DNA from 2 places in the Rhizobium sp. Root491 genome. Region 1 is predicted to be linked to the other one. Evidence: predicted binding sites of a transcription regulator. Region 1 holds the regulator's gene; the other holds the start of a gene.
The links. The regulator HrcA, encoded in region 1, represses chaperone genes, less so after heat shock. The targets are predictions, from matches to a motif close to GTTAGCACTCNCNNNNNGNGAGTGCTAAC.
Positions count from the first base shown of each region.

Region 2: groES (co-chaperone GroES) is a predicted target of HrcA. The motif match lies at 2,910-2,938, and genes of this name have one in related genera.

Region 1 covers NZ_LMFF01000001.1:1,104,501-1,114,859, forward strand. The annotation lists gene rpoN (RNA polymerase factor sigma-54) at 1-636, shown strand, start outside; gene hpf (ribosome hibernation-promoting factor, HPF/YfiA family) at 871-1,452, shown strand; gene ptsN (PTS IIA-like nitrogen regulatory protein PtsN) at 1,535-1,996, shown strand; gene grpE (nucleotide exchange factor GrpE) at 2,126-2,761, opposite strand; gene hrcA (heat-inducible transcriptional repressor HrcA) at 2,875-3,966, opposite strand; gene rph (ribonuclease PH) at 4,103-4,819, shown strand; gene rdgB (RdgB/HAM1 family non-canonical purine NTP pyrophosphatase) at 4,837-5,481, shown strand; gene hemW (radical SAM family heme chaperone HemW) at 5,487-6,686, shown strand; gene dnaA (chromosomal replication initiator protein DnaA) at 6,761-8,224, opposite strand; gene rpsT (30S ribosomal protein S20) at 9,097-9,363, opposite strand; gene ASD46_RS05515 (enoyl-CoA hydratase) at 9,558-10,331, opposite strand.
Region 2 covers NZ_LMFF01000001.1:777,552-787,910, reverse strand. The annotation lists gene ASD46_RS03950 (hypothetical protein) at 1-106, opposite strand, end outside; gene groL (chaperonin GroEL) at 847-2,481, opposite strand; gene groES (co-chaperone GroES) at 2,556-2,852, opposite strand; gene ASD46_RS03935 (TIGR01459 family HAD-type hydrolase) at 3,222-4,070, shown strand; gene ASD46_RS03930 (bifunctional riboflavin kinase/FAD synthetase) at 4,114-5,094, shown strand; gene ileS (isoleucine--tRNA ligase) at 5,363-8,266, shown strand; gene ASD46_RS03920 (hypothetical protein) at 8,472-9,125, shown strand; gene ASD46_RS03915 (nucleoside deaminase) at 9,178-9,636, opposite strand; gene ASD46_RS03910 (pseudouridine synthase) at 9,708-10,359, shown strand, end outside.

The DNA of each region.
Region 1 (10,359 bases):
CCCTCCTCTGCCGGCGGCTGGCTTGTGGAAATCAACCCCGAGACCCTGCCGCGCGTGCTCATCAACCAGACCTATTTCGCAGAGGTTTCAAGGCACAAGTCGCGTGAGGGAGAGGATCAGGATTTCCTTTCCGAATGCATGCAGACGGCCCATTGGCTGACCCGCAGCCTCGACCAGCGCGCCAGAACGATCATGAAGGTGGCGACCGAAATCGTGCGCCAGCAGGACGCCTTTCTCGTCAATGGCGTGGACCACCTGCGCCCGCTGAACCTCAAGACGGTGGCCGACGCCATCAAGATGCACGAATCCACCGTCAGCCGGGTGACGTCGAAAAAATACATGCTGACGCCGCGCGGCCTGTTTGAGCTGAAATATTTCTTCAGTGTTTCCATCAGCTCGGTGGAAGGCGGTGACAGCCATTCGGCAGAAGCCGTGCGTCATCGCATCAAGGCGATGATCGCGCAGGAGGCCGCCGACGCAGTGCTTTCCGATGACGATATCGTCGATAATCTGAAAAAGAGTGGTATCGATCTTGCCCGCCGGACCGTGGCCAAATATCGCGAGGCGATGAACATCCCATCCTCCGTTCAGAGACGGCGCGAGAAGAAGGCCCTGGCCAGACTGTCGGCGTTCTGAGCGGTGGCGCTGGTCACGTTTTCAGGGCTTTCCAGCCGCACCATTGACTCTTGCTACGGCAAGGGCTAGAAGCCCGCCGCACACGTAAGCAAGGTCATTTGTAACGGATTCATCTCCACCGTCCATGGGCGTAAAATTCGAATGGGGGCTTTTAAAGGCCTTCGAAACGCTTGGATGCGCGCGCGGCTTGACGTAAGCTGGTACTCGCAAATCACTACAAAAAGGAAATTTTCCATGAGTGTGCGTGTATCTGGTAAACATATGGAGATCGGCGAATCTTTCCGGCAGCGGATTGAGGACAATATAGGTCTGGCAGTTACCAAATACTTCGATGGGGGGTATTCAGGCCAAGTGACCGTAGAGAAGTCCGGATCGCGTTTTGCAGCCGATTGCAAACTGCATCTCGATACGGGCGTTGTATTGCATGCGGCGGGTCAGGCAAATGATCCGCAAGCGAGTTTCGATGCCGCCGCCGAGCGTATCGAGAAGCGCCTGCGTCGCTACAAACGGAAGCTGAAGGACCATCACCACAATGGTTCCGCGGCGAACGGCGCGATGTCGGAAATCGCCTATACGGTAATGGATGCTGTCCCCGATGAGGACCACGAGGTTCCGGAAGACTACGCACCCACGATCGTTGCGGAAAGTTCGAAACAGATAAAGACGATGTCCGTCGCCAGCGCCGTGATGGCGCTCGACATGACGGACGAACCGGTTCTGCTGTTCCGCAGCCCCGGCAAGGAATATCTCAACATCGTCTACCGACGACATGACGGCAATATTGGCTGGATCGACGCGGAAACGATCAAGAGCTGAACAGTCTGACAAGACATGGGAGGCAGAGCGCGAAAGCGTATCTGCCTCCTGCATCGTCTCGATGGCATGAAGGAAAAAGAGAATGGCGTTGGCAGATTTGCTGCAACAAGATGCGATTATTCCCGCCCTCAAGGTGAATTCCAAAAAGCAATTGCTTCAGGAGCTGGCCGCAAAGGCAGCCAGAATTACCGGAGTCTCGGAACGGGAAGTTTTCGACGTCATCCTCCAGCGTGAGAAACTCGGCTCCACCGGTGTGGGGCACGGCATTGCCATTCCGCATGGCAAGCTGAGCAGCATCCATCAGATCACCGGCGTCTTCGCACGTCTTGAAACACCTGTTGATTTCGAGGCGCTGGATGACCAGCCGGTCGATCTGGTTTTCCTGCTGCTTGCACCCGAAGGCGCCGGCGCGGATCATCTGAAGGCGCTGTCGAGAATTGCCCGAGCTTTGCGCGACCCCGAGCTGGTGGCCAAGCTGCGTGCCACCGATTCCGACACGGCAATTTACGCCTTCCTCAATCAGGAGCAGGCGACCGCTGCCTGATCAAAGGCTGCCGACGGTCCTTTCCATGGACAAAAAACGCGCCCTTGAGGCGCGTTTTTTATTGGAGCATTTCAAACAAAAGCGCGTCCCGGTTTTTATATCCGGACGCGCTTTAGATGAGGGAATGCCTCACGCATCCTTCTCGTTGACGGAGGCGGTGCCCGGCTCGGGCGCTGCGGCGGTCTCCACCTTCGGGCCACCCTTTGAGACGCCAACCATGGCGGGGCGCAGCACCCGGTCACCGATGGTGAAACCGGCCTGAACCACCTGCAGTACCGTGTTGTTCGGAACTGCTGTGTTCGGAATTTCGAACATCGCCTGGTGGAAATTCGGATCGAATTTCTGGCCTTCCGCATCGATCTTTTTGACGCCATGTCGCTCCAGCGTCGAGAGCATCGAGCGCTCCGTCATCTCGACACCTTCGATCAGGCCGTTGAGACCGGCTTCGCCATTGGTCTTGAGTTCGTCAGGAATGGCTTCAAGAGCGCGGCGAAGATTGTCGGAAACGGCAAGCATGTCGCGCGCGAAAGCGGCGAGAGAATAGGCCTTCGCATCCTTGACTTCGCGCTCGGTGCGGCGACGAAGATTGTCCATTTCTGCTGCAAGACGCAGGAACTTGTCGCGCAGATCGGCATTTTCGGCCCTGAGCAGTTCGATCGGATCGGGCTCGGCAGCTTCCGCCGTCTCTTCCCCTGTAAATGCGGGTTCGACAAACTCTTCGGCGACGTCCGCGTCAGGTCCGGGCTTTTTCGTATCGTCGGTCATGACGTTCTCCAGATTTGAATATTGTTGGTTGCGCCCGATATCGAGGTTTGAAGGGCAAAAATCAAGGCTTGCGGCGAAAAGCTTGCCGCATTCTCTAACCTTGCGGGCTTGTCCTATCTCTGCTTTCGGGAAAGGCGGGCCATAATTTGTGCGGTGTAGTCCACCATAGGCACGATACGGGCGTAATTTAGCCTCGTGGGACCGATGACGCCGACGGCACCCACAACGCGATTTTCCTCATCCCGATAAGGTGCCACGATCAGTGACGAGCCTGACAGCGAGAAGAGCTTGTTTTCCGAGCCGATGAAAATCCTGACGCCTGAGCCACTTTCCGCAAGGTTGAGTATCTCGATGAGATTTTCCTTACGTTCCAGATCGTCGAACAGCAGGCGCACACGATCGATATCTTCCTCACCGGCCAGACCTTCCAGCAGGTTGGAGCGTCCGCGGACGATGAGGCGGCCGAGCTTGCCCTCTTCATTGTCGCCCGCCCATATGGCGAGACCACGTTCAATGAGGTCCTGCGCGAGCGTGCCGAGTTCCGACTGCAATTCGGCACGCTGCGTCTGAAACTGGCCCCGCAGTTCTTGCAGCGTCTGCCCGGAAAGATGGGCATTGATGAAATTTGCCGCCTCTGTCAATTGCGATGACGAAATGCCGACCGGCAATTCGATGATACGGTTTTCGACCTGATTGTGGTCCCCTACCAGCACGGCAAGCGCCTTGGTGGGCTCCAGCCGGATGAATTCAACATGCTTGAGAATGACGTCGCTCTTGGCCGTCAGCACCAGGCCGGCACCGCGCGACATGCCTGAAAGCATGCGGCTTGCCTCCGTCAGCAACCCTTCCAGCGATTGCTCGTGGCCGGCGACCGGACCGATCTGGCGGTCGATACTGGCTCTCTCATCGGCGGGCAGATCGCCCACCTGCATGAATGCGTCCACGAAGAAGCGCAGCCCCGTCTGGGTGGGCAGGCGACCGGCGCTGATATGCGGCGAATAGATGAGACCCAGTTCCTCGAGGTCGCTCATGACGTTGCGAACGGAGGCCGGTGAAAGCGACATCGGCAACAGCCGCGACAGGCTGCGCGACCCCAAGGGTTCGCCGGTGTCGAGATAGCCTTCGACGATGCGCCGGAAAATCTCCCGCGACCGTTCATCCAGCAACGATGCCTGATCTTTTGAAAGCGGTGCGGAAAAGCCCATATCATCCGTTCTTTATCGTCAAAACTCTGTCCGTACCAATATAATGCGTTGCACCGCTGCGGCAAAATGGAAATTGGCTTTGCAAAACCCCGGGGCGCGCCTTAGAAGGCAGGAACCAACATGGAGAGTGGATCATATGCGGCCTTCAGGCAGAAAAACCGATCAGATGCGCAAGGTTTCCTTCGAGCGCAATTTCTCGAAACATGCCGAAGGTTCCTGTCTGGTCAAATTCGGTGATACGCATGTGCTCGTCACCGCAAGCCTTGAGGAAAAGACGCCGCCGTGGCTGCGCAACAGCGGCAAGGGCTGGGTCACCGCCGAATACGGCATGCTGCCGCGTTCCACCCATGAGCGGATGAAACGCGAGGCCTCAGCCGGCAAGCAGGGCGGACGCACGCAGGAAATCCAGCGCCTTATCGGCCGCTCGCTGCGCGCAGTGGTCGACCTCCAGGCGCTTGGCGAGCGCCAGATCAGCATTGACTGCGACGTCATTCAGGCCGATGGCGGCACGCGCACGGCTTCCATCACCGGCGCATGGATCGCCCTGCATGATTGCCTGAAGTGGATGGAAACCCGCAACATGATCAAGGTCGAGAAGGTCCTGAAAGACCATATCGCCGCGATCTCCTGCGGCATCTTTGCAAAACAGCCGGTCATCGATCTCGATTATCTCGAGGATTCCTCCGCCGAGACCGATGCGAATTTCGTCATCACCGGCTCCGGCGGCATCGTCGAAGTGCAGGGAACCGCGGAAGGTGCCCCCTTCTCCGAAGAGGAATTCCTGACGCTGCTCGGTCTTGCAAAGGCCGGATGCAGCGAACTGGTGGCCCTTCAGAAGCAGGCAATCGCCTGAGCCGACAGGAAAACGTCATGCGCAAGCTCGATACCAGAACGATCGTTGTCGCCAGCCACAACAAGGGCAAGATCGCCGAAATCGCCGACCTGATCGGGCCTTTCGGCTTTTCAGCCAAATCGGCTGCGGAGCTGAACTTCGTGGAGCCGGACGAGACAGGCACCACCTTTGAGGAAAATGCTGCCATCAAGGCGCTTGCGTCTGCGAAGGCGTCCGGCCTGCCGGCTCTGTCTGACGATTCCGGTCTGGTGATCGATGCGCTGGATGGCGCGCCGGGCGTTTACACCGCCAATTGGGCGGAAACCGCTGACGGTACGCGCGACTTCGCCATGGCCATGCAGAAGGTCGAGGATGCGCTTGCCGAACGCGGTGCAACGAAGCCGGAAGACCGCACGGGCCGCTTCGTCAGCGTGCTGTGCCTTGCCTGGCCGGACGGGCATGTCGAATATTTTCGCGGCGAGGTGGAAGGCACGGTGGCGTGGCCCCCGCGCGGAACGAGCGGTTTCGGCTATGACCCGATCTTCAAACCGGAAGGTTACGACACCACATTCGGTGAAATGACCGCAGACGAAAAACACGGCTGGAAGCACGGCGATGCGTTTGCGCTCTCCCACCGTGCCCGCGCGTTCAAAAAATTCGTCGAAACCTGTCTGGAGGCATGAACCCGATGACCGGGGAGCACCAACTTTCTGCCCCCGGCGCGTCGCTTCTGCCGGATACGGGCGATCCCGGTTTCGGGATCTATCTGCACTGGCCCTTCTGTGCGGCCAAATGCCCCTATTGCGATTTCAACAGCCATGTCCGCCACCGCCCGGTGGATCAGGAACGGTTCACTGCGGCGTTCCTCAGCGAAATGGCAAAGATGCGGGCGCTCAGCGGTCCGCGTGTCGTTACCAGCATTTTCATGGGCGGCGGCACACCTTCGCTGATGGACCCGCAGACCGTAGGCGCGCTTCTTGATGGCGTTTCGCGCTTCTGGCATGTGCCTGATGGTATCGAGATCACCATGGAGGCCAATCCTTCAAGCGTCGAGGCGGAGCGGTTTCGCGGTTACCGGGCAGCCGGCGTCAATCGCGTCTCGCTCGGCGTCCAGGCGCTGAACGACCGGGACCTGAAGTTCCTTGGCCGTCTGCATGATGTTGCCGATGCGCTTAAAGCCATCCGTCTGGCGCGGGAGATTTTTCCGCGCATGTCCTTCGATCTGATTTACGCCCGCCCGAACCAGACGGTGGCCGAATGGGACGCTGAGCTGAAGGAAGCCGTCTCCTACGCCGTCGACCATCTGTCGCTCTATCAGCTCACTATCGAGGAAGGCACGCCGTTTTACGGGCTGCACAAGGCTGGCAAGCTGATCGTACCGGATGGCGAGCATTCGGCGGTGCTTTATGAAGCGACGCAAGAAATCACCGAGCGTTACGGCATGCCGGCGTACGAGGTTTCCAATCACGCCCGCCCCGGTGCGGAAAGCCGCCATAACCTGACCTATTGGCGTTATGGCGATTATGCCGGTATTGGACCCGGTGCGCATGGACGCCTGACCAATGGCGCCTCCAAGCTCGCCACCGTCACCGAGCGCCATCCCGAAACCTGGCTCGAGACCGTCGAGCGTGAAGGCCACGGCATGGTCGATCAGGAGCTTCTCGGCGTCGACGAACAGGCAGACGAATTGCTGCTGATGGGTCTTCGCCTGCGCGAAGGCATTGATCTTGCTCGCTGGAGCGATCTCTCCGGCCGCGAACTCGACCCGGAGAAAGAGGAATTCCTCCTGCAACACGGCTTCGTGGAACGGATCGGCAATTCCCGCCTACGCTGCACCCCTTCCGGCATGCTTATTCTGGATGCCGTGGTCGCCGATCTCGCCTGCTGACCGGTAGCCTGCCTGGTCCTGAGCCAATCAACAACCGAGAAACCAATAAAAAAGCGGCCCGAAGGCCGCTTTTTTCATGCGTTGTTTTCGTTGATCAGGCGCTTCAGCAGCTCAACCTCGTGGCCGAGCTTGGTGTCGCCGGAAATCAGATCCTCGATCTTGCGCACCGCGTGAAGAACCGTGGTGTGGTCGCGACCGCCGAAACGGCGACCGATCTCGGGAAATGAGCGCGGTGTCAGCATCTTTGCCAGATACATGGCGATCTGGCGCGGCTTGACGATGACGCGGGTGCGACGGTTGGAAACCAGCTCCTGCCGCGACACATTATAATGCCTGGCGACGATGCGCTGAATATCCTCGATACGGACGCGCTTGGCCTCCCCACTGCCGACGAGGTGCGACAGCAGCTCATCGACACGGTCAACCGAGAGGTTCGGCTCGAAAGAGCGTCTGAACATCAGCTGGTTGAAGGCGCCTTCAAGCTCGCGTCCGCTCGCCGTCACGCTTTTGGCCACGTGGGTCAGGATTTCGTCCGAAATCTCGAAAGACGGATCGTCCTGACGCGCAGAACCCATGCGACGGTTGAGCATTTCGTAGCGCATGTCGTAATCGGGACCTTCGATCTCGATAGCCATGCCACCCTGAAGGCGCGAACGGACACGCGGATCAAGCGATTCCAGCTCCCACGGCGCGCGGTCAGCGGCCACGACTACCTGCTTGGCGCTGTCGAGCAGCATGTTCAACAGGTGGCAGAATTCGTGCTGGATCATCTTGCCCTGCAGGAACTGCATGTCGTCGATGACAAGAAGGTCGATATTTCGCAGGGTGTCCTTCAGCGTCAGCGCATCATTGTCGCGGATCGCGGTCGCAAAACGCCACATAAAATATTCGGCCGTCAGATAGACCACACGCGGGTTGCGCGGACTGTCGATGGCGGCATTGGCAATTGCCTGCAGAAGGTGTGTCTTGCCAAGCCCGACACCCGCATGAATGAACAGCGGATTGAAGCGCACAGCACCGGCACCCGCTTCAGCGATCGTCTTTGCCGCCGCAAGCGCGACGCGGTTGGACGAGCCCTCGACAAAAGTGTCAAAGGTGAAACGTGTATCGAGCGGCGAACCGAACAGCGGCCCGGAGCTACCCTGCCGCAGCGTCGCCTGCGCCGCCGCAGGCTGTGCAGAAGGTGCTGTCGCGGGCTGCGACGGAATGAAGGACTTGTTGCGCGCAACAGCGCCCATGTCCTGAACGGGCTGCACCCGTTCCTCGACCTGCGCGGGGCGGGCCGGGCGGCTGGCGGAGCGGACAAGAATTTCCACCTTCAGCACGTCCGGATCCTCGCTTTGGACGAGACTGGTGATCAGATCCATATAACGGTTGTTGATCCAGGACTTCAGAAAGGTCGTCGGAACGGTAAAACGGACGACGCTTTTCGAAACGGTGTGGAGTTTGAGCCGTGCAAACCAGCTTGCATAGACCTCGGGACCAACCTGTGCCTTCAGCCGCGCGCTAAAACGTTCAAACAGCGCATCGTGCTTCATTGCCGATTTATCCCCTGCCGCTTCTGAGCAAGCTGCATCACGAGCCTGTGGTGCGCGGTCCCCATCGGCCACCGCACCCATCGCCAAATTCAATTGCATATTGCCGCCTTTCAAATTGCCAATCATAGCCTGACGATCAAAAAAACGATCGCCAGAGATCCCCCTCGTATTATTTCCCGCCTCCAGCACTCCCCTCGAAAGAGCGTCAAAGACTACTACTTGTTTGCGAGCCGGTTATCCCATTTCCCTCCCCTTCATGGAGAGGCCTGCGACACGCTAAAAACGCTCCTTTCGCTACAACTGTAAGGCGCATTCTTAAGGACAAAAAGCTCCAGCCCGTTCCGAGACCGAAACGGCACAAAAAGCTCAATGACCTGAGAAAACGGACCTCGAAAGGCCCGCCAGCAAGAAGGTGAATATCGTCGATACGATCATCGAGATAATCTGTGGACTGAGATCCGCACCCCTTGTTGAAATGCATTTAGGCAGGATCGTGGGGAGAGATCAATGGCGTTTTTTCTGCAAAAACTCAGATCGACCATTGACTCGCAATGGTCGTTTTGCATCACCGGCAAGGTCCGAAGCAGAATCGCTTATGAATCAATGAGATTCAATTTTGGCATTTTTCGATAGCCCGTTTTGGCAAAAAAATAAAAATCTTCTTGACTCAAAACTGGCTGCGACTTCCGTAGAGAAAGCTTCCCATTTTTCGGGAGACCTCCGGCAATCCATTGTTTTTATTCAGTTTTTCTTGTCGCTCATCTGACACGCGTTTGTCACGTTACGGCAGGAATGATTAACGTAGGGTTAGAATCACAAAAAGCCCGGTCAAAAGACCAGGCTTTTTGAATAGTTAATTGTGATTAGCCGGATTAGGCGGAAAGAGCCTTAACGCGCTGGGCAAGACGCGACACCTTACGGGATGCCGTGTTGCCATGCAGAACGCCACGCGTCGCTGCGCGCTGGATCTCAGGCTGAGCTGCCTTCAGAGCTTCGGTGGCTACTGCCAGATCGCCCGAAGCGATAGCTTCCTCGACCTTGCGGATGAAGCCGCGAACGCGCGAACGGCGAGCCTTGTTGACTGCGGTACGGCGAGCGATCTTGCGGGTCGCCTTTTTCGCCGAAGTTGTATTGGCCATGTATGCCTCTCTTCGAATTCAAACCAAATTCCGCAACCAGAGGATCGGGTCGTTCGAAGACCTCACTTAACCCAAGAATGCGGGAGTAATTTCGGACAAGCCGGATGGCTTTCCTTAACCGTGGGCGGGCATATACCGCTAAAGCGTACGCCCGTCAACACGCAAATGGCGGAAAACGCCGATATTCCGAATCCTTAGCGATTCCGGAAAGCGGGTTTGCGCTTTTCAACGAAGGCCGCCATGCCCTCCTTCTGATCCGCTGTTGCAAAGAGCGACTGAAAGGATCGCCTTTCATATCTCAGCCCTTCCGAAAGAGGAACCTCGAAGGAGCGATTGACGCTTTCCTTGGCCATGAGAACGGAAGCGCGAGACAGCGAGGCGATGCGCGTGGCGGCATCCACCGCCTCATCCATGAGATTTGCCGCGGGGACGATCCGCGAAACGAGGCCGGCGCGCTCTGCCTCGGCCGCATCCATCATGCGGCCGGTCAGAACCAGATCCATCGCCTTCGCCTTGCCCACCGCCCGCGTCAGCCGCTGCGAGCCGCCCATGCCGGGAATGACGCCAAGCGTGATTTCCGGCTGGCCGAATTTCGCCGTGTCCGAAGCGATGATGAAATCGCACATCATTGCCAGCTCACACCCGCCGCCCAGCGCAAAGCCGGAGACTGCGGCAATGACCGGCTTGCGGGTCGATGCGACCTCGTCCCAGCCGCCGAGAAAGTCGCCGACATAGGCATCGACAAAATCCAGCCCCTGCATTTCCTTGATGTCCGCGCCGGCGGCAAATGCCTTTTCCGACCCCGTTATAATGATCGCACCGATGGAGTCGTCGGCAGAGAACGAGGAGAGAATGTGCCGCAGTTCCTTCAGAAGCACCGAATTGAGGGCGTTGAGCGCCTTGGGCCGGTTGAGCGTGATGACGCCCACCTCGTCGCGCTTCTCGACCAGTATCGTTTCATAATCCACGGCAGTCTCCCTCGCCATTATTCCGCCT
Region 2 (10,359 bases), 330 kb from region 1:
CCGAAATAAAGAAATGCGAGAGGGTCTGAGTATCCGGCATGGTTGTCGCGGCCGCAGGCAGAGCATCGTTGCGTCTTGATATTTCGAACAAATCGCGCCCCCGCATGAACATCGTACCAGCGCTGCAATCTCAAGCGTCGCTGCCAAGTTGATTTTTCATCGCCATCCGCATTCGAGCGTGCTTGCCAAGCATCGAACCCCTTCAATGCTTGCATCCCGCCGCGGCACCCTCACGGGCGCTGACTTATAGTTTATTTTCTTCTACCCACAACAACCTGTCAGAGAGAAAATCAAAAATAATATGTATTCCTTCATCGTAATCGCGAAATATATGAAAAAAAGACAACTAAATGTCGTGCTTATAAACTGGAGAGGGCGAAAATCCGCCCCATCGGCAATTGTGATTCGCCTCTATCGGCACCCGATTATTGCACACGCTGCCAAAAACAAGCCGACTAAAGTTATCGCTGTTTCAAAAAGAGACAATATTTTTTAAGCCCGATCCCGGCAAGTGAAGATATCGCGCCAGCTCTCACAAGGGGCATGGGCGGCAACGAAAAAAGGGTGATCCGAAGACCGCCCTTTCGTATTCAAATGGCAGGACTGATTGGAAGTCCATGCCGCCCGTCTGGCGCGCTTGCGACGCCAGATCACCAAAAGGCATGAGCGGCAACGAAAAAAGGGCGATCCGAAGACCGCCCTTTCGTATTCCAGTGACAGGACTGATTGGAAGTTCAATGCCGCCCGTCTGTCGCGCTTGCGACGCCAGATCACCAAAAGGCATGGGCGGCAACGAAAAAAGGGCGATCCGAAGACCGCCCTTTCGTATTCCAGTGACAGGACTGATTAGAAGTCCATGCCGCCCATGCCGCCGCCAGGCATCTGGGGCATTGCCGATTCCTTCTTAGGAAGTTCGGCGATCATGGCTTCGGTGGTGATCAGCAGCGAAGCAACCGAAGCTGCGTTCTGCAGAGCCGTGCGAACAACCTTGACCGGGTCGACGATGCCGAGCTGGATCAGGTCGCCATATTCGCCGGTCTGGGCGTTGTAGCCGTAGTTGTCTTCGTTCCGGTCGAGGATCTTGCCAACAACGATGGAAGCTTCGTCACCTGCGTTTTCTGCAATCTGGCGAACCAGAGACTGCAGAGCCTTGCGGACGATGTTGATGCCGGCTTCCTGGTCGTCGTTCTCACCCTTGACGGTGATCTTCGTGGAAGAACGCAGCAGGGCAACGCCGCCGCCCGGTACGATGCCTTCCTGAACAGCAGCGCGCGTCGCGTTGAGAGCGTCGTCGATGCGGTCCTTCTTTTCCTTCACTTCAACTTCCGTCGAACCGCCAACGCGGATCACGGCAACGCCGCCAGCGAGCTTGGCAAGACGTTCCTGCAGCTTTTCGCGGTCGTAGTCGGAAGTGGTTTCTTCGATCTGCGCCTTGATCTGGGCAACACGGCCTTCGATGTCGGACTTCTGGCCAGCACCGTCAACGATCGTGGTGTTTTCCTTGGAGATCGAAACCTTCTTCGACTTGCCGAGCATGTCGAGGGTAACGCTTTCGAGCTTGATGCCCAGATCTTCGGAAATGACGGTACCACCGGTCAGGATGGCGATGTCTTCCAGCATGGCCTTGCGGCGATCGCCGAAGCCAGGAGCCTTGACGGCAGCGATCTTGAGGCCGCCACGCAGCTTGTTGACGACGAGCGTTGCAAGGGCTTCGCCTTCTACGTCTTCAGCGATGATGACGAGCGGCTTGCCGGTCTGAACGACAGCTTCGAGAACAGGCAGCATGGCCTGGAGGTTCGAAAGCTTCTTTTCGTGCAGAAGGATGTATGCGTCTTCGAGGTCCGCAACCATCTTTTCCGGGTTGGTCACGAAGTAAGGCGACAGGTAGCCGCGGTCGAACTGCATGCCTTCGACGACTTCGAGTTCGGTTTCAGCGGTCTTGGCTTCTTCAACGGTGATGACGCCTTCGTTGCCGACGCGCTGCATTGCTTCAGCAATGTCGAGACCGATCTGACGCTCGCCGTTTGCAGAGATCGTGCCGACCTGTGCAACTTCTTCCGAAGTGTTGATCTTCTTGGCCTTGGCCTGAAGGTCCTTGACGACTTCAGCAACGGCCAGATCGATACCGCGCTTGAGGTCCATCGGGTTCATGCCGGCAGCAACTGCCTTTGCACCTTCGCGAACGATGGCCTGGGCCAGAACCGTTGCGGTGGTGGTGCCGTCACCGGCGATGTCGTTGGTCTTGGAGGCAACTTCGCGAACGAGCTGTGCGCCCATGTTCTCGAACTTGTCTTCGAGTTCGATTTCCTTGGCGACCGAAACGCCGTCCTTGGTGATGCGCGGTGCGCCGAAGGACTTGTCGATAACGACGTTACGACCCTTCGGGCCGAGGGTAACCTTCACTGCATCAGCGAGAATGTCGACGCCCTTGAGCATCTTTTCGCGCGCTGTGCGGCCGAATTTGACTTCTTTGGCTGCCATTTTCAAAACTCCTGGTTTCGAATGGCCGGACGGGGTCCGGCTTGAAATTTAAGGAAACGATGGGTGCGGCGAAATCAGCCGATGATACCCATGATGTCGGCTTCCTTCATGATCAGAAGGTCTTCGCCGTCGAGCTTGACTTCGGTGCCCGACCACTTGCCGAACAGGACGCGATCGCCAACCTTGACGTCGAGAGCGACGACCTTGCCGGCCTCATCGCGAGCGCCGGAACCGACGGCGACGATTTCGCCTTCCTGCGGCTTTTCCTTGGCGGTATCGGGAATGATGATGCCGCCCTTGGTCTTTGCTTCGGACTCAACGCGACGAACGACGACGCGATCATGAAGCGGGCGGAAATTGGTGCTTGTCATTGCCTAATCCCTCGATCAAATGACTTCAGGAACCTTTTGCAGGTTCACGTGATGGGTGTTAGCACTCCTCTTGTTGGAGTGCCAGCAAAGCCGAGATAAGGAGGCGTCCCCCCGGAGTCAAGAACGCACTGCCGGAAAAATTTCACGGCCTATGGTTACCAGCGTTCCATGACAGAAAATTTCCACGCTCTGACGGGCGCGGACAAATCGCTCTTTTTCAGGCAACCTTCGTTTTCGGCGTAGAGGGGTTTTATGTTCGGATGGTGGCCGGTGGTCTGGAGGCGGGCCTGGCACCGCTTTTTTCCTTGCCATCGGCGTCGTGCTTTGCCATGTGACGCACACCCTTTTTTCGCACCCGGAAAGCATATCATGGCCCATCGCATTCTCACCCTCGGCGAAATCACTGATGGGTTCGACGTTGTTCTTTCGGATGTCTGGGGCGTGCTGCATAATGGTGTCAGCGCTTTCCCGGATGCGGCGGTTGCGCTGCACGACGCGCGCAAGGCCGGCAAGACCGTGGTGCTCATCACCAATTCGCCGCGTCCGGCCCCCGGTGTCATCGCCCAGCTTCGCGTTCTCGGCGTGCCGGATGAGGCCTATGACCGCATCATCACATCGGGCGACGTCACCCGCGGCCTGTTCGCGGAAGGCCCGAGAAAAGTCTTTCTGCTCGGCCCCGAGCGGGACATGCCGCTGCTGGAAGGTCTCGATGTCGAACGGGTCGGCGAGGTGGAAGCGGAATCCGTCGTCTGCACCGGTTTCTTCGATGACGAGACGGAAACGCCGGAAGATTATACGGAAATGCTGAAAGGCTTCATCGCCCGCAAGGCGCCGATGATCTGCGCCAACCCCGATCTGGTGGTAGAGCGCGGCGAGCGCATCATTCCCTGCGCCGGCGCCATGGCCGCATATTACGAACAGCTTGGCGGCGAAGTCCGTATTGCCGGCAAACCGCACGCGCCGATCTATGAAGCCTGCCTTGCGGCGGCGAAAGAAGTGCGCGGCGATTTCCCGAAGGATCGCGTGCTCGCCATCGGCGATGGCATGCCGACGGATGTGAAGGGCGCAATTGCGAGCGGCCTCAACCTTCTTTATATCAGCGGCGGCATTCACGCTGCCGAATATACGTTGAATGGCCAGACGGACGAGGCGCTTCTGAACGCCTACCTGAAGGGGCAGGGCGCGGCTCCCGGCTGGTGGATGCCCCGCCTTGCCTAGGAAACGTCTGGCGTAAGCCGGCGTAAACAATGGATCGACTGCAATGACCGTCTTTCATCGCAATGAAAAAAAGGAGCCGCTGCCTGAAGGCTTGCGCGGCGGCGTCATCGCGATCGGCAATTTCGACGGTGTGCATCGCGGCCACCGCGCCGTTCTGGACCGGGCGCTGGAACTGGCCGAGGCGCGTGGCGTTCCGGCACTGGTGCTGACCTTCGAACCGCATCCCCGTTCCGTCTTCCGCCCTGAAACGCCGGTCTTCCGCCTGACGCCTGCGCCGTTGAAGGCACGTATTCTCGAGGCCATCGGTTTCCGCTCGGTCATCGAATACCCCTTCGACCGCGAGTTTTCGCAGCGCTCGGCGGAAGAGTTCGTCAATTCCATTCTGGTCGACTGGCTGGGCGCCAGCGCCGTCGTCACCGGCTTTGATTTCCATTTCGGCAAGGGCCGCGAAGGTGGCCCGGCATTTCTGATGGCGGCCGGCAAGCGCAACGGCTTCGACGTGACGCTCGTGGATGCCTTTCGCGACGAGGGTGCGGATGTCGTCTCCTCTAGCCGTATCCGCTCGCTTCTGTGCGAAGGAGATGTGGCAGGTGCCGCCGGACAACTCGGGTATCGTTTCACGGTGGAAAGTGAAGTCATCGGCGGCCAGAAGCTGGGGCGAACTCTGGGTTACCCAACGGCCAACATGGCGCTTTCACCCGAAACGGAGCTGAAAGCCGGCATCTATGCTGTGCGGTTCCGCCGCCCCGACGGGGCGATTTACGATGGCGTTGCAAGCTTCGGTTACCGCCCGACGGTCACCGATAACGGTGCGGCCCTTCTGGAAACCTACGTCTTCGATTTTTCCGGTGATCTCTATGGTGAGGTCTGTTCGGTATCCTTCTTCGGGCACCTGCGTGACGAGCTGAAATTTGACGGCTTGGACCCGCTGGTCGCGCAGATCAGGCGGGATGAGGAAGAGGCGCGGGCGATGCTGTCAGGCGTGCGGCCGCTCAGTGAATTGGATGCGAAGATAGCATTTTGAGCGGGCAGATAATCCTGTCCCGGATTGTCGTCGCTTTTCACTTCCTTTTTGCCGGAAAACCGCATAAACAACCGGCCATGTCCCAATACCGGTTGCTGTTTAAAGTTCAGATAGGCCGAATTATTGGCCCGGCCTTCCGCCCGCTCTGAAGAGCCGGAAGGTCCGGGATTTTGGCGCTCGTCATGGCATTTGACATGGCGCTTTCCGTATTTGCCCTCTTTGAAATTGAGACGGCGCGACCGACACGGCGCGCAACAACGGTACAATTATGAGCGACACCGCAGAAAAATTCGACTATTCCTCGACCCTCTATTTGCCGCAGACGGATTTCCCGATGCGTGCCGGCCTGCCGCAGAAAGAACCGGAAACGGTGAAGCGCTGGCAGGAAATGGGCCTGTATAAAAAGCTCCGCGCCTCCGCCGCCGGTCGCGAGAAATTCGTGCTGCATGATGGCCCGCCCTATGCCAACGGCAACATCCACATCGGCCATGCGCTGAACAAGATCCTGAAAGACGTCATCACCCGCTCGTTCCAGATGCGCGGTTTCGACGCCAATTACGTGCCCGGCTGGGATTGCCACGGCCTGCCGATCGAATGGAAGATCGAGGAAGCCTACCGCGCCAAGGGCAAGAACAAGGACGAGGTTCCGGTCAACGAGTTCCGCAGGGAATGCCGTGACTTCGCGGCTGGCTGGATCAAGGTTCAGTCGGAAGAGTTCAAGCGCCTCGGCATCGAGGGTGACTTCGAAAACCCCTACACAACCATGAACTTCCACGCGGAAGCCCGCATCGCCGGCGAACTGCTGAAGATCGCCAAGAGCGGCCAGCTCTATCGCGGTTCCAAGCCGATCATGTGGTCGGTTGTCGAGCGCACGGCGCTGGCGGAAGCCGAGGTCGAGTATCACGACGTTGAAAGCGACATGATCTGGGTGAAGTTCCCGGTGAAGGACGCTGCGCCAGCTCTTTCCGGCGTCTCTGTCGTCATCTGGACAACCACGCCGTGGACCATCCCCGGCAACCGCGCCATCGCCTTCTCCTCGCGGGTCGAATATGGCCTGTTCGAAGTCGAAAGCGCGCAGAACGATTTCGGGCCGCAGCCGGGTGAAAAGCTGATCTTCGCCAGAAAGCTTGCCGATGAAGCTGCTGCCAAGGCGAAGGTGACCTTCAAGTTCGTGCGCGATGTGAAAGCTGAAGAACTGGCCGCCATCACCTGCGCCCATCCTTTGGCGTCGCTTGGCTACGATTTCCCGGTTCCGCTTCTCGATGGCGACCACGTCACCGACGATGCAGGCACGGGCTTCGTGCACACCGCGCCGAGCCATGGCCGCGAGGACTTTGACGTCTGGACCGCGCATCAGCGTGAGCTGGAAGCGCGCGGCGTTTCGCCGGCCATCCCGTTCCCCGTTGGCGATGACGGTTTCTACACCGAGGACGCACCCGGTTTCGGCCCGTCTGCCGAAGGCGGTGCGGCCCGCGTCATGGATGATAACGGCAAGAAGGGCGATGCCAACGAGCGCGTCATCAAGGCGCTGATCGCGGCCAACAACCTGTTCGCGCGCGGCCGTCTGAAGCACAGCTATCCGCATAGCTGGCGCTCCAAGAAGCCGGTGATCTTCCGCAACACGCCGCAGTGGTTTGTCTATATGGACAAGGAACTGGGCGACGGCACGACGCTGCGCTCGCGTTCGCTTGATGCCATCGACCAGACCCGTTTCGTTCCGGCATCCGGCCAGAACCGCCTGCGCGCCATGATCGAAGGTCGGCCCGACTGGGTTCTGTCACGCCAGCGCAGCTGGGGCGTGCCGATCGCGGTCTTCGCCGACGAGCAGGGTGAGGTTCTGGTCGACGAGGCTGTCAACGCCCGCATCCTCGAGGCCTTCGAGGCTGAAGGTGCGGATGCCTGGTTCGCCGAAGGCGCCAAAGAACGTTTCCTCGGCAATGACCATGACCACGCCAAATGGCAGCAGGTCATGGACATCCTCGATGTGTGGTTCGATAGCGGCTGCACCCATACCTTCACGCTGGAAGACCGCCCGGACATGAAGTGGCCGGCGGATGTCTATCTCGAAGGCTCGGACCAGCATCGCGGCTGGTTCCATTCGTCGCTGCTGGAAAGCTGCGCGACGCGTGGCCGCGCGCCCTATAACGCCGTCGTCACCCATGGCTTCACCATGGACGAGCAGGGCCGCAAGCAGTCCAAGTCTCTCGGCAACGTTGTTGCACCACAGGACGTGATGAAAGAGTCCGGCGCGGATATCCTGCGCCTGTGGGTCATGACGACCGATTACTGGGAAGACCAGCGTCTGGGCAAGGCCATCATCCAGACCAATATCGACGCGTATCGCAAGCTGCGCAACACCGTGCGCTGGATGCTCGGCACGCTTGCCCACGACAAGGGCGAGGAGATCGCCTATGCCGATCTTCCGGAACTGGAAAAGCTGGTGCTGCACCGCCTGTCCGAGCTGGATAAGGTCGTGCGCGACGGGTACGACGCCTTCGACTTCAAGAAGATCGCCCGCGCCCTGATCGATTTCGCAAATGTGGAGCTGTCGGCTTTCTACTTCGACATCCGCAAGGACACGCTTTATTGTGACGCGCCGTCGTCGCTGAAGCGCCGTGCATCGCTGTCGGTCATCGCCAAGCTGTTCGATTGCCTCGTCACATGGCTTGCGCCCATGCTGCCCTTCACCACTGAAGAAGCATGGCTTTCGCGCTATCCGGATGCGGAATCTGTGCATCTCGCCCAGTTCCCGGAAATTCCGGCGGAGTGGAACAACGACGCGCTGGAAGCGAAGTGGGAGAAAATCCGCAAGGTCCGCACGGTCGTCACCGGTGCGCTCGAAGTGGAACGCCGTGAAAAGCGTATCGGCTCCTCGCTTGAGGCAGCGCCCGTCGTGCACATTGCCGACGCCGATCTTCTGGCGGCTCTCTCCGGGCAGGATTTTGCCGAAATCTGCATCACCTCGGCCATTTCGGTGGTCGGCGATGAAGGCCCTGCCGATGGCTTCCGCTTGCCGGAGGTCGCAAAGGTCGTGGTCGAGCAGAAGCTGGCGGAAGGCGCAAAATGCGCACGCTCCTGGCGTATCACCACCGATGTCGGTTCCGATCCGGACTATCCGGAGGTTTCGGCCCGTGATGCGGCGGCACTGCGCGAGCTTGCCGCGCTGGGATGATTTAAAGCTGCTGCGCATCGTTCCTGTCGAAAAATCGATTTCGAGTTTCGGGCCGATGCGCGAGGAAAATGGCCGGATGAATTGCGCTTTAGCTCTTCATCCGGTACACCTGCCTGAAAATGGCCGGATTTGCACGGCAATGCGGGCTACCGCCTGCCGAAAGACGATGTCTGGCGCAATGGGACGGACGGCTGGAAGGGTTTTTATGAAGACGATGAAGGCTTTTGGGCAGGATAACGCGCAGGGTTTGAGCATGTTCCGCACGGTTGCAGGTATCACGGCGATAGGCGTGCTGCTCAGCGCCTGCACGAGCCCGACCTATGGTACGGGCAAGACTGCGGCAGAACAGCTTGTAGACGACCTCGGCAACGCGACTTCGATCACCGGCAACGATCAGGAAAAACGTAACCTGAAGTACAGCCCGCGTCCCGGTCTCGTTGTCCCCGCCCAGTCCCGCGCCGAGCAATTGACGACGCCGCAGCAGAACATGGCGAGCCGCGAAAACAACCCGCAATGGGTCGAATCGCCGGAAGAGACCCGTGAACGCCTGCGCGACGAGGCGGATGCCAATAAGAACAATCCGCATTACCGCTCACCGCTGCTTGCCGGCAATGGCACGGCCGGCCAGATGACCGAAAGCCAGAAATGGGAAGCCTTCCGCAAGGCCAAGGCAGATGCCCAGGGTGGCTCTGTCGTCAACGCCCAGCGCAAGTTCCTGACCGATCCGCCGCAGGAATATCGTAGCGTTCCGCAGGATCAGCTGACTGACCTCGGTGAGCCGGAGCAGAAGAAGGAAAAGCGCCGTAAGAAAGAAGCGGCGATGGCAAACACCGGCAAACCCTGGTGGAACCCCTTCTGATAAAATGAAGGGCTTATGGCCTGCGGGAAAGATTGCATCTCCCGCCGGCTGCTTATTCGTAGAGACGTTTCTCGCGAAAGAATTTCCGCAGAATTTCAGCACTTTCGCTTTCCGCCAGCCCCGAATACACATCAGGCGCGTGGTGGCATGTCGGCTGGCTGAAGAAGCGCACGCCACTATGCACCGCGCCGCCCTTCGGGTCTTCCGCACCGTAATAGAGACGACGGATGCGGGCAAACGAGATCGCCGCCGCGCACATGGTGCAGGGTTCCAGCGTTACATAGAGATCGGCACCGGGCAGGCGTTCCTGTTCCAGCGCCTCGCAGGCCATGCGGATCACGGCGATTTCGGCATGCGCCGTCACATCGTTCAATTCACGGGTGCGATTGCCGGAACGGGCGATGACGCGACCGTCCATAACCAGGACTGCGCCGATCGGAACCTCCTGCCGCTCACCGGCGGCACGGGCTTCCGCCAGCGCCAGTTCCATGAAATGCGTCCTTTCGGCCATTGCGTTTCAATTTCCTCTTAACCCTTGTGCTTGGACCTGATAGGACAGCCCAAACAACAGGCAAACAGCAAATGACTTTTAAAGACAAGCCGAAGCGTGACGGTGGCAAGACTTTTAGCCGCGACAAGAAGCCGAAAGGCCCCGGCAAGCCCGCCGCAGAGCGTGAAAAGAAACCGGTAGAAGCCAAGGCGGCTCCGGTGCAGGAAGCCGTTATGGGCACCAAGCCAGAGCGCATTTCCAAGATCATGGCGCGCGCCGGCGTTGCCTCGCGCCGCGATATCGAGCGCATGATCATGGAAGGCCGCGTGTCGCTGAACGGCGTCAAGCTGGACACTCCGGTGATGAACGCGACTCTTTCCGACAAGATCGAAGTGGATGGCATGCCCATCCGCGGGGCCGAGCGCACGCGCCTGTGGCTTTACCACAAGCCCGCTGGCCTGGTGACGACCAATTCCGACCCGGAAGGCCGCCCGACCGTTTTCGACAATCTGCCGGGTGAATTGCCGCGTGTGCTCTCTATCGGCCGCCTCGACATCAATACCGAAGGCCTGCTGCTGTTGACCAATGATGGCGGTCTCTCGCGCGTGCTGGAACTGCCGACGACCGGCTGGCTGCGCCGCTACCGCGTGCGCGCCCATGGCGAGGTCGATCAGGCAGCGCTCGACAAGCTGAAGGAAGGCATTGCCGTCGACGGCGTGCTTTATGGCGCTATCGACGCGACGC